Regions from separate parts of the Photobacterium sp. Hal280 genome, predicted to be linked through region 2. Evidence: predicted binding sites of a transcription regulator. Region 2 holds the regulator's gene; the other holds the start of a gene.
The links. The regulator MetJ, encoded in region 2, represses methionine synthesis genes. The targets are predictions, from matches to a motif close to TTAGACNTNTANANGTCTAA.
Positions count from the first base shown of each region.

Region 1: a site for MetJ is predicted at 2,136-2,155, ahead of metN (methionine ABC transporter ATP-binding protein MetN). Genes of this name have one in related genera too.

Region 1 covers NZ_JARLUO010000005.1:725,719-732,283, reverse strand. The annotation lists partial or broken gene P4S53_RS12665 (ABC transporter permease) at 1-157, opposite strand, end outside; gene P4S53_RS12660 (ABC transporter permease subunit) at 159-1,184, opposite strand; gene gmhB (D-glycero-beta-D-manno-heptose 1,7-bisphosphate 7-phosphatase) at 1,454-2,011, opposite strand; gene metN (methionine ABC transporter ATP-binding protein MetN) at 2,355-3,389, shown strand; gene P4S53_RS12645 (methionine ABC transporter permease) at 3,379-4,065, shown strand; gene P4S53_RS12640 (MetQ/NlpA family lipoprotein) at 4,189-5,013, shown strand; gene ykgO (type B 50S ribosomal protein L36) at 5,119-5,262, opposite strand; gene P4S53_RS12630 (type B 50S ribosomal protein L31) at 5,272-5,523, opposite strand; partial or broken gene tsaA (tRNA (N6-threonylcarbamoyladenosine(37)-N6)-methyltransferase TrmO) at 5,668-6,374, shown strand; gene P4S53_RS12620 (proline--tRNA ligase) at 6,516-6,565, shown strand, end outside.
Region 2 covers NZ_JARLUO010000005.1:293,106-299,670, reverse strand. The annotation lists gene metF (methylenetetrahydrofolate reductase) at 1-830, opposite strand, end outside; gene P4S53_RS10490 (bifunctional aspartate kinase/homoserine dehydrogenase II) at 1,112-3,517, opposite strand; gene P4S53_RS10485 (O-succinylhomoserine (thiol)-lyase) at 3,514-4,683, opposite strand; gene metJ (met regulon transcriptional regulator MetJ) at 4,871-5,188, shown strand; gene P4S53_RS10475 (malic enzyme-like NAD(P)-binding protein) at 5,264-6,511, opposite strand.

The DNA of each region.
Region 1 (6,565 bases), 430 kb from region 2:
CCTGATACTTGACGATCAGCGCTTTGCTGTTAATCAAAAACTCGGCAAAGAAGGATAACACCAGCAAGGTGGATAAAATGATCAGTGACCAGTAACCACGCTTAATCGTTTTAAAGCGCTGGATTTTCTTTTTTGTCAGTGGGCTCAGTGTCAGCATCTCAGGCTCCGAATCTCACTCGGGGATCAATGATGGCAACACACGCATCGGAAATGATATTGCCCAGCATCAGTAACACAGCATTGATCGCCACGATTCCCATCACCACAGGATAGTCCCGCTCAATGATAGATTCGTAGCCCAGCAGACCGATACCATCAATATTGAAGATCACCTCAATCAAAAAAGACCCTGTCATGAAGAACAGCAAGGAGTTACCAAAATGGCTGGCGATAGGGATCAGACTATTGCGCAGAGCATGGCGGCGAACTGCGGTTGAAAAGGGTAATCCTTTAGCGATAGCAGTGCGGATATAATCCGCTGACAACGTCTCCATCATGTTGTTTTTCATTGTCATTGTCAGGGTGGCAAAATCACCAATCAGGTAACAAATCAGCGGCAGACAGGCATGCCAGAGGATATCTTTTACCTGCTGCCAGCGTGATTCATAGTCCTCGAAATCGTCACTGACAAAGCCGCCCATCGGAAACCATTCCAGGTGATAGCTGAACAGCGTAATCAGCATCACCCCAACCACATACCCCGGCAAGGCATAACCGACAAAAATCAGAACCGAAGACCCGGAGTCAAAGCCGCTGCCGTGTTTTAAAGCTTTGTAATACCCCAGAGGAATCGAGATAAAGTAACTGAGAAAAAAGGTCACGCCGCCGTAGAACATGGACACCGGCAGTCTGTCCATGATCATATTCCAAACCGGTTCGTAGTAGCGGGTCGACAGCCCGAAGTCCAGATGCAGCATTTTCATCAGCCACTCGGAATAGGCTTCAAATACCGGCTTGTCTAATCCGTAGAACGCATTGAGCTCGGCCAGCTGGTCTTCTGACAGCGCATTGCTTTCCCCCGCCATGGAAGGCGACATAGACATACTTTGCTGCGCCTGAATATTGGCCAGCATCCGTTCGACCGGTCCGCCCGGCACAAAACGGGTGAGGGCAAAAATCAGAATCGTAATGCCGATAAAAGTGGGAATGACCAGCGCCAAACGGCGCAAAAAATATGAAAGCATGAAGCGAAATGACTCCTGTCATTGTCAGCCTGTTCCTTGGTGTAGTGAGTATAGCAGTTGGTTGAATCACTAATGATGTTCCAAACAGCAGTCAGCTCACTCTTTGACAATTAAAACATAAGCTTATATTTAACTCTGCATCAGAGGGAAAATGCTGAGCTGATCTTCTGGTCCACCAGGCTGGCCATCAGGGTGCTCACTATACAGAGATAAAAAAACAGACACGGTTTGAGCGTGTCTGTTTTTTTATCTCAATTAAGGTCAGAGAGTTATGTGTTGGCCGCCAGCCAGGCCGGCACATCCGCGACACTGTCGAGCACAGCCGATGCCAGCGCTTCTCCTTCCGCAGTGACAGGCTTACCGGTACGCACCAGAATTCTGGTGCCGACTTCAGCCGCTTTTGCCGCTGTCATGTCATCGGTTTTATCGCCAATCATCACAGAACGAGCCATATCGATTTTCAGGAAATCCCGGGCTGAAATGAACATGCCTGGCTTTGGCTTGCGACAATCACAATCTTGCAGATAGTCGCCCTTTCCTTCTGTCGGGTGATGCGGACAGTAATAGATCCCGTCAAATTCGACACCGTTATCGACAAAATTCCAGTCCATCCACTCTGTCAGGGTCAGAAATTCATCTTCGGTATACATGCCTCTGGCAATACCGGCCTGATTGGTCACCAGTACCAACAGGTAGCCCTGCGCTTTCAGTTTCTTGCAGGCGTCAAAAACCCCTTCGATATATTCAAAGTCGTCAACAGTATGGACATAGCCGTGATCAACGTTAATGACGCCATCACGATCAATAAACACAGCAGGCTTAGCCAAGCGATCACCTAAACATAGAAATCAAATTCGCTAAATTATGGCATGGCTGACACGCGGAATCATCTCTTTATCCTCCGGCCGGTTGGGCTGACACGTTTCCGGCTTAATATCATAACTTTTTCATTTGGCCGTCTAGACGTAAAAATACCTATTGACTTAGCCATCTAGACACCCTAGCATCCCACAACAGATGGCACGGAAAAATTCCGGTAACACAAGAAGATGACAAGGTCTATCGCCTGAACTACATACAAAAACACTAATGCAGGCGAAATTACGACCATAAAGCTATGCTGGTTTACAACACAGCAAGCAAGTTAAAAAAGCAGTAGCAGGACACAGCATGATAGAGATCAACAGGGTTAACAAAACCTTCAAAGTCGGGGATAAAGACATCCACGCCTTACGCGATATCAACCTCAGCATAGAGCAGGGCACGATTTTTGGTGTCATCGGTGCGTCCGGTGCGGGCAAAAGTACCCTGATACGTTGCGTTAACTTGCTTGAAAAGCCGACCTCTGGGCACATCATCGTTGATGGTATCGATCTCACTCAGCTCTCGAATCAGGAATTGACACTGGCTCGCCGTAAAATCGGCATGATTTTCCAGCACTTTAACCTGCTCTCGTCTCGCACCGTTTTCGACAATGTCGCGCTGCCGCTGGAACTGGCTGGTACGGATAATGCGGAAATCAAACGCAAAGTAACTGAATTGCTCAATCTGGTTGGCCTGGCTGACAAGCACCAATCCTACCCGTCTAATCTCAGCGGCGGACAAAAACAGCGGGTAGCGATTGCCCGTGCGCTGGCCTCTGATCCGAAAGTCCTGCTGTGTGACGAAGCCACCAGCGCACTGGATCCGGCCACCACCCAGTCCATTCTCGAGCTACTGAAAGAAATCAATCATCAACTGAACCTGACCATTTTACTGATCACCCATGAGATGAACGTGGTGAAAAGCATCTGCTCCGAAGTGGCCATCATCGGCAACGGCGAGCTGGTCGAGAAAGGCCCGGTGGGTGATATCTTTGCCCATCCGAAAACAGAACTGGCACGAGAATTTATCCGTTCGACTTTAGATTTGTCGATCCCGGAAGATTATAAAGCACGCCTGGAAACCGAGCGTACCGCAACCAACTATCCGCTGATACGGCTTGAGTTCACCGGCGCTTCAGTGGATGCGCCGTTGCTCAGCCAGGCATCCCGTCAGTTCGGGATTGATGCCAACATTCTGAGTGCCGACATGGATTATGCCGGCGGTGTGAAGTTCGGCCTGATGCTGGCGGAATTTTTTGGCTCTGAAGAAGCGACACAACAAACCATCGCTTTCCTTCGCGAACACAAAGTCAATGTAGAGGTGCTGGGTTATGTTGCTTGATTCTATCGCCACCTGGTGGCAAACCAACGAACGCCTGATTGGTCTGCTGACAGACGCTTTGGGTGAAACACTGATGATGGTCTTCGCCTCCGGCCTGATTGGTTTCGCCATCGGTATCCCTGTCGGTGTCGCGCTGCACCTGACCAAACCCAACGGCCTGCTGGCCAATCCGGGGTTGAATAAAGTGCTGGGTGGTGTCGTCAATATCGGCCGCTCCATCCCGTTCATTATTCTGCTTGTGGCCATTATTCCGTTTACCCGCTTTGTGGTGGGCAGCTCCATCGGTACCGCTGCAGCCATTGTGCCACTGACAGTCGGCGCGATTCCCTTTATCGCTCGCCTGGTGGAAGGCGCACTGCTCGAAGTACCCAGCGGCCTGGTGGAAGCCGCGCAGGCGATGGGCGCCACACCGGTGCAAATTATTCGCAAGGTGCTGCTGCCGGAAGCGCTGCCGGGCATTATTAATGCCGTCACTATTACTTTGGTCACTCTGGTCAGCTACTCGGCCATGGCAGGTACGGTCGGCGGCGGTGGTTTGGGCGATGTCGGTATCCGCTATGGTTATCAGCGCTTTGACGGTACTGTCATGATGATCACCGTGATCATGCTGGTCGTGTTAGTGCAGCTGATCCAGTCCGCCGGGGATCATCTGGTCCGCCGCGTCGACCACAGATAAGTTTGACGGGAACACAACAGAAAACTCACATCCGCCGGACATGGCTGGCCGGCGAAACCGATAATTTACAGAAATACAACGACAACAAAGTACAGGGATTCCCTGAACAATAGGAGAAGTACAATGGCTCTGAATATTAAACATTTCTTTGCAGTTGCGGGTCTGGCCTCAGCGCTGGCACTGACTGGCTGTGGCGAGAAACAAGAATCCACCGCTGCTGCTGACAACAGCAAAATCAAAGTGGGTGTGATGGCCGGTGCTGAAGCACAGGTGGCTGAAGTCGCCGCCAAAGAAGCCAAAGACAAGTATGGCCTGGACGTTGAGCTGATCACTTTCACCGACTATGTGTCGCCGAACGCGGCGCTGGAAGAAGGCTCTATCGACGTGAACGCTTTCCAGCATAAGCCTTATCTGGATCAGCAAATGAAAGACCGTGGCTACAAGTTCGCGATTGCCGGGAACACCTTTGTTTACCCGATTGCCGCCTACTCAAGCAAAATCGCTTCGATCGATGAGCTGCAAGACGGCGATCAGATCGCAGTACCAAACGATCCAACCAACCTGGGCCGCTCACTGCTGCTGCTGCAACAACAAGGTCTGATCAAACTGAAAGACGGCGCTGGCCTGACAGCCACTGTGCTGGATATCGTTGAAAATCCAAAGAACCTGGAGATCGTTGAACTGGAAGCGCCACAACTGCCGCGCTCTCTGGATGACGTCAAACTGGCCATTATTAACAATACCTACGCCAGCACGATCGACCTGTCTCCGGATCACGACGGTATCTTTGTGGAAGGTAAAGAATCGCCTTATGTGAACCTGATTGTTGCCCGTGAAGACAACGTGAATGCCGAAAACGTGCAGACGTTTATCAAGGCATACCAGTCAGACGCCGTCAACGATGCTGCAATGGAAATCTTCAAAGGCGGCATCGTCAAAGGCTGGTAAGCCATCGCCTCACCACACCTTGCCGATACAAGTTCAAAAGCCCCTGCAAAGGGGCTTTTGTTGTTCTGGATGGGGAACAATGAACCGGCCAGACAGCCCGGTCCTTTACTTCTTCTTGTGAACTGTGCCTTGGACAGCTTTAAAACGTGGATTGGATTTACAAATCACATAAATGCGGCCACGGCGTTTCACCACCTGACAATCCCGGTGACGCTGTTTGGCGCTTTTGAGTGAACTTAATACTTTCATTTTTCTTCCTTACTTGCTAAATGCCGCAAAACGACGATTAAAGTTGGCCATCCGGCCTTCAGTCTTAATCACCCGCTGCTTACCGGTATAAAACGGGTGAGACTCTGAAGAAACATCCAGCAAAAAATACGGGTACTCTTTGCCGTCTTCCCAGGTGATGGTTTTGTCTGTCTTCAGTGTCGAACCAACAATGAAATATTTATCTACGCTGGTGTCGTGAAATACCACTTTACGGTATTCGGGATGGATACTTGGTTTCATCATCTTTCCTCATGATCAATTGTTATAATATAACATAACACTTAGTGCTCTTTTTCTACAACAAGATTTTCAGCACCGCCATCTTGAGATGTGCTAAGGTCTGGCGGATATAATCTGCAGCGAAATGCACCAATGACAGAGAAGATGACTTTTCAGATTGAACCGATTGGTATCATCCATTCCCCTTATAAAGAGAAATTCGCCGTTCCCCGCCAGCCCGGTCTGGTGCCCAGTGCCAGAGCAACCCTGGTGCTTTGCGGCGATGCGAACACGCCGGAAGCCGTCAGAGGCATAGAGCAGTTCAGCCATCTGTGGCTGCTGTTTTTATTTGATCAGAACCTGTCTGCGGGCTGGCGACCTACCGTGAGACCCCCAGGCTGGGCGGTAATGACCGCATCGGCGTCTTTGCCAGCCGGGCCACTTTTCGTCCTAACGGCATAGGGATGTCTGCAATCCAGCTGATCGGCGTACGGCAGGAAAAAGGCCAGGTGATGTTAGATCTGGCCGGTGTGGATTTGGTTGACGGCACCCCTGTCATTGACATCAAACCCTATATTCCCTATTCCGACAATCTGCCGGATGCCAGCGGCGGCTTTGCAGCAGAGACACCTGAGCTGCTCCCCGTCGAGTTTGCCCCCGCCGCACTAGCTCAGCTTGATGGTGAAGACGCAGCCTATCAACAGGCCGTGATTGAAGAAGTGTTGGCGCAGGATCCCCGCCCGGCCTACAAGAAAGGGAAAACGGATGACAAACGCTATGGCGTCTTATTGTTTGATTACAACGTACGGTTCCGGTTTGAAGGCGATAAAGTCCTGGTCGAAGAAATAGTCGCCCCGGGTAATCAGACCTGACAGGCTATACTTACCCTGTTTTCCGGTGACTGAGGTCACCGGACAGCCAATAAGCATCGGGTTCCCTTTGGCGAAAGGCGGATACGCTGCTAATATACTGCTCTCAATATTAATCCTCATAATTACCAACGGATACCATCAATGCGTACCAGTAAATATCTTCTTTCTACCCTGAAGGAGACTCCAAACGA
Region 2 (6,565 bases):
AGGGTGTAGAAGTGGAAATCTTTGACCCCTTCACGGCTCAGGACCCGCACCATATCAATCGCGTTGCTGGCTCCCACCATCTGACGGCTCAGTAAATCGTCATCCAGCCCCTGATACTGTTTCTCTAACCAGTTCGGGATTTTCACATTATTGGCCTGCGCGAAACGCTTGGCTTGCTTCATGTTCACCACAGGCAGGATGCCCGGGACGATTTCAACATCAATACCGGCGGCCACACAGCGGTCGCGAAAACGCAGGTAGCTTTCAACATCAAAAAAGAACTGAGTGATGGCACGGCTGGCACCGGCATCAACTTTACGCTTGAGGTTGATCAGATCCGCCTGGGCGCTTTTTGCTTCCGGATGCACTTCAGGGTAAGCCGCCACAGAAATATCGAAATCCGCTTCTGCACGCAACAGCTCGACCAGGTCGACCGCATACATGTCCGGCTTACCGCCCTGTGGCGGCAAATCGCCACGCAGCGCCACGATATTGCGGATCCCGTTTTTCCAGTAATCACGGGCGATGGCACGCAGTTCATCACGCGTGGCATCGATACAGGTCAGGTGAGGCGCAGCCAGCAGGCCGGTCTGCTCTTTGATATCTTTGATGATAGAGTGGGTACGGTCACGCTCGCCTGAGTTGGCACCGTAAGTCACGGACACAAATTTCGGCTTGAGCGTCTTCAGACGATGGATGGATGACCAGAGGGTTTCTTCCATCGCAGGCGAACTTGGCGGAAAGAATTCAAATGATACATTGATGGCGCCGTTCAGATCGGCGATGTTTTGATTTAGCGCATCCAAGTGACTGGCGTAAGAATAACCCATAATTGAAACCTTCCTGCTGCTGGCCTGCGGCCTTCCCTCTGAACTCTGACGCCAAACAACCATTTAGACGTCTATATGTCCACAGAATGTCTTGTAACCAAATTAATGTCAACCGCATGAACATGAATTTTTCTCAACATCAAGATCCACTTTATTCAAGTCCAGAGTTTTACTGTGCCGATTGCCCGCCAGGCAGTACCAATACTGGGAAAAAGCAGAAACAAGAAACAAAAAGGGCAGCGCACGGCTGCCCTTTGGATCTATCTCATAACGGGAAAATCTTACAAAAGCCGGGCCAGCCGGTTCAAATCCGATAATAACGCCCCTGCCGTGACATCCCTGCCCGCGCCAGGGCCGCGGATAACCAACGGATTGTCCCGGTACCAGCGGCTTTCAATCGCAAAGATGTTGTCGCAGGGCAGCAGGTTCGCCAGCGCATGCTCAGGCTCCAGCGCTTCCAGGCCCACCACGGCGTGTCCATTTTTATCCAGCCGTGCGATATAGCGCAGCACTTTTCCCTCGCGCTGTGCTTTGCTCAGGCGCGCCTGCAACCGCTCATCCAGCACATCACTGCGTTCAAAGAAAGCGTCAAGGCTCAGGGCTGCCAGCTCTTCGGGCACCAATGACTCAACTTTAACCTGCTCCGGCTCCAGCGTCAGTCCGGATTCACGGGCTAAGATCACCAGCTTTCGCATCACATCGCTGCCGTCCAGATCGTGGCGCGGATCCGGCTCCGTCAGACCCTGCTGCCAGGCCTGTTCCAGTAACTGACTGAAAGGCAGACTGCCGTCGAACTGCTGGAACAGCCAGGACAGAGTGCCCGAGAAAATGCCGGATACGGCAATAATCGTATCCCCGCTGTCACGCAAATCTTTGACCGTATGATTGACCGGCAATCCGGCGCCCACCGTGGCGTTATACAGCCAGTGGCGGCTGCTTTTCTCGAACGCATCCACCACAGCGCGATAAACTTTGCCTTTTGCAGAGCCTGCGACTTTGTTGGCCGAGATCAGATGCAAGCCGTGGCTGGCAAATTCCGGGTAACGCTCTGCCAGTGCTTGGCTGGCGGTGACATCCAGTACCACCAGCTCATCATAGTCATGCTGCCCCAGAGCCGGCAGCCAGTCGGTGCCGTCTGTGGCTTCATCATCAAACCGGGTCAGTGCCTGAAGCGGCTCAATGCCCTGCAGATCCAGCCAGTAGCGCCGGCTGTCAGCCACCCCGATCAGGGTAAAGCTCATGCCGTGACGCTTTTCCAGCGCTACCTTTTCTTCTTCCAGCAGCTCCAGCCAGCGGCTGCCGATATTGCCCTTGCCACACAAGATCAGACCGATACGTTTTTGCGCCTGAAATAAATTTTGGTGGATCAGCTGAACCAGGGCCTGGGTATCGGCCTGACGCAGGACGGCGACCAGACTCAGCCCGGATTCGGCTTCGGCAATAAATTCGACCGGCTGGCCCTTTAGCTGCTGCTGGAAGCCATGACAGTGCACCGGGTTGATCACCACCCCGGCCCCTACCGCGGCCACCATAGTAAAACCGTCGCGCAAACGGATCTCAGCCGGTAAACCGCTGTCCTGCAGCAGTGCCAGTACCCCGTTGGCCACTTCGGCGGTATACGCCAGCAGAATCTGTCCTTTGTCGGTTTCCACCGCTTGAGCCAGCGGGATCAGCTGCGCTTTCGGCAGCAAAGTCGCCAGTTCGCGCTCCACCTGCGCCAGCGTCTGGGCACGTGAGACAGACAGCTCCAGCAGACAGACCTCATCCAGAGAAGTAATGATTTTTGCGCCGCGACCGGATGCCAGTACCCGTTCCACTCGGGTCGAGCCAGATTCCGGCTGCAGGCTGCAGCGCAGCGTCAGGTCGATGGCACTCTGGGCCACAGGCTGCAGCGTGCGACTGTGCAGCACGGGCGCTGCCAGACGGGCCAGCTCGTCGGCCTCATCCAGACGCAGCAAGGGCAACAGACACGCATCGCTGACCAGGCGGGGATCCGCACTGTAGACACCGGCGACATCGCTCCAGATGGTCACCCGGCTGACACCGGCCAGGGCACCGATCACAGTGGCGGAATAATCCGAGCCATTGCGACCCAGCAGCACGGTTTCACCGGCTTGATTGCTGGCCATAAAACCTGTGATCACCATACGATGGCCACTGTGCTGCGCCAGCTCATTTTGCAGCAACGGCAGTGAACGGCCGCGGTCAACTTCCGGCTGCGCGGCGCGTTCAGCACGCAGGAAGCGCCGCGAGTCCAGCGCCCTTGCCGCCATGCCTTTGTGTGTCAGCAATGCGGCCAGCAAGCGGGAGGACCAGAGTTCACCGTGTCCGAGCACCCAGGCTTGTCTGGCCGGGGTAATATCACTGTCGGTAAGCTGACCCAGCTCGCTGAATTCCAGGTGCAGCGAGGTTAACAGCTCATCCGCCACGGTTTCCTCCAGCAGCTCTTCGATAAGATGTTGCTGGAAGGTGCGCAAATCCTGCAGGCTTTCATGCGCCAACCGGCCGTCTTTGCTCAGTAAAGACAGCCACTGAATCAGGCGGTTGGTGGTTTTGCCGGCCGCCGAGACCACCACCAGATCCTCAGCGCTGGAGTATTGCGCCAGAATATGGGCGACATTCCGGTAACAGCTGGCATCCGCTAAACTGCTGCCGCCAAATTTGTGCAGCTGACGTTTCAGGGTCATTCACTGGCCTCCGCGGCTTTGGCAAAGGCCTGGGCCAGATCGGCAATCAAATCATCGGCATCTTCCAGGCCCACAGACAGACGCAGCAACGACGGCAAGATACCTGCCTCGCGCTGCGCCTCATCCGACATGGCGCGGTGGGTCATGCTGGCAGGATGCGCAATCAGACTTTCCGTGCCGCCCAGTGACTCAGCCAGAGAGAAATCGTTTAAAGACGCCACAAAGATTTCCAGCTGCTGCGTGCTGCCGGCCAGCTCAAAACTCAGCATGGAGCCAAAACCTTTTTGCTGCCGGGCCGCAATGGCATGACCCGGGTGATCCGCCAGGCTGGGGTGGTAAATCTTGCCCACCAGCGGCTGGGTTTGCAGATAGGCCAGCAGCCGGGCAGAGTTTTCTTCATGGACACGCATCCGCGCCATCAGTGTACGCACACCGCGCAGGGTCAGGTAAGCATCAAAGGGGGCGCCGGTAGCGCCGATACAGTTGGCCCACCAGGACAAGTTCTCGGCGTGCTCGCTGTCTTTGGCAATCAGCACCCCGCCCACCACATCGGAGTGACCATTGATATATTTGGTGGTGGAATGCACGACAAAGTCTGCGCCCAGGGCAATCGGCTGTTGCAGTGCCGGCGACAGAAAGGTGTTATCCACTGCGACCAGCGCCCCAGCATTATGCGCCTGCAGACACAGCTGCGCGACGTCGATCACCCGCAACAGCGGGTTGGACGGCGTTTCGACCCACACCAGTTTCGGCTTTTTCGCTAATGCCTCTGCCAGCGCCTGAGGGTTGCCCTGATCGACAAACAGTACCTTGAAGTCACCTTTGCCGGCGCGGGTATTGAACAAGCGGTAGGTACCGCCGTAGCAGTCATGCGGCGCCACAACCAGATCATCCGGCCCCAGTTGCGCCGTGGCCAGCAAGTTAATCGCCGCCGTCCCGCAGCTGGTCACCACACCGCCGGCTCCGCCTTCCAGCTCCGCCAGGGTCTCTGCCAGTAAATTACGGGTCGGATTGCCCGAGCGGGAATAATCGTATTGAGGTAAAGTCCCTAATTCAGGGAAGCCATAGGTTGAGGTCAAGTAAATCGGTGGCACCACTGCACGAAATTGCTGATCGGTTTCAATGCCGCTGCGAACAGCGATAGTAGCTGTTTTCTTGTCACTCATGTAATTTGCTTCCTTGTATCTGGGACCAGGCCAGAGGCCGACGAGAGTAAGATGCCTCAACCTTAGCGAGATTTAAAAAAGACGTCAACACTTCTAGACGTCTATATGTCTTTGCTTGTGGCAGTAAATGCCGCTAAAATTCCCCCAGACAATATTTCAAAACCCTATATCGCTGAGAAGGTAAACAATGGCAAAGTGGAACGGTGAGTACATCAGCCCTTATGCGGAACACGGCAAGAAAAATGAGCAGGTCAAGAAAATCACTGTCTCTATCCCATTAAAGGTGTTGAAAATCCTCACAGATGAACGCACCCGCCGTCAGGTCAACAACCTTCGCCACGCCACCAACAGTGAACTGCTGTGCGAGGCATTCCTGCATGCCTACACCGGCCAGCCACTGCCAACGGATGAAGATATCCGCAAAGATCGCCCTGACGATTTGCCGGCAGAAGCCAAGGCCATCATGGACAGCCTGGGCATTGAGTACGAAGACATCAACGAATAATCAAGATAACGCCCTGAGATAAAAAAACCAGCCATATGGCTGGTTTTTTCAATCATAAGCACACACTGTGTGTCATTACACTTCCATGTAACCCACAGGCATTTCAATACGGGCAACGCCGGATTCCACCGCCGCAACCGCAACCGCTTTGGCCACCCGTGGCAGCAAACGCGGATCCATAGGTTTCGGGATAATATAGTCAGGACCGAACGCCAGCTTATCCACCCCTGCAGCTTTCACCACTTCTGCCGGCACCGGTTCTTTGGCCAGTTCGCGGATCGCGTTGACGGCAGCCAGTTTCATTTCATCGTTGATTTCGCTGGCACGCACATCCAACGCACCACGGAAAATAAACGGGAAACAAATAACGTTGTTCACCTGGTTCGGATAATCCGAACGGCCGGTTCCCATGATCAGATCATTGCGAACCGCATGGGCCAGCTCAGGTTTAATTTCCGGATCCGGGTTTGAGCAGGCAAATACGATCGGCTTATCAGCCATCAGCTTGAGCGACTCAGGCGCCAGCAGATCCGGGCCAGAAACACCGACAAAGATATCCGCCCCTTCGATTACATCTTCCAGGGTGCGCTTGTCTGTGTTGTTGGCAAACAGTTGCTTATACTCATTGATATCATCACGACGGGTGTGAATCACCCCTTTGCGATCCAGCATGTAGATTTTTTCACGCTGCGCGCCGCATTTGATCAGCAGTTCCATACAGGCGACGGCCGCTGCACCGGCACCCAGGCAGATGATCACGGCTTCTTTGATATCTTTGCCCTGCAGCTCCAGTGCGTTCAGCATACCGGCAGCCGTGACAATCGCGGTACCGTGCTGGTCATCATGGAACACAGGCACCTGGCAGCGTTCAATCAGACGCTTTTCAATCTCAAAACAATCGGGTGCTTTGATATCTTCCAGGTTAATACCGCCAAAGGTATCGGCGATATTGGCTACAGTATCAACAAACTCGTCGATCGTGCGGTGTTTCACTTCGATATCAATTGAATCCAGGCCAGCGAAACGCTTGAACAGCAGGGCCTTGCCTTCCATGACCGGCTTGGAGGCCAGCGGACCAAGGTTACCCAAGCCAAGAATGGCCGTACCATTGGTAATCACGGCAACCATGTTGCCTTTACCCGTGTACTTGTACACATTCTCTGCATTCTGGGCGATTTCCCGCACCGGCTCAGCCACACCTGGGCTGTAGGCCAGAGCGAGATCTTCTACTGTATTCGCAGGCTTGCTGAGTTCAACCGAAATTTTCCCGGGGACAGGGTAAGCATGATAGTGAAGTGCTTGTTGACGAAAATCTTCAGACATAATTATTAGAATCCTGAATGGATGGATGTTCTGTTCGGTTCGGTATTGAACAAT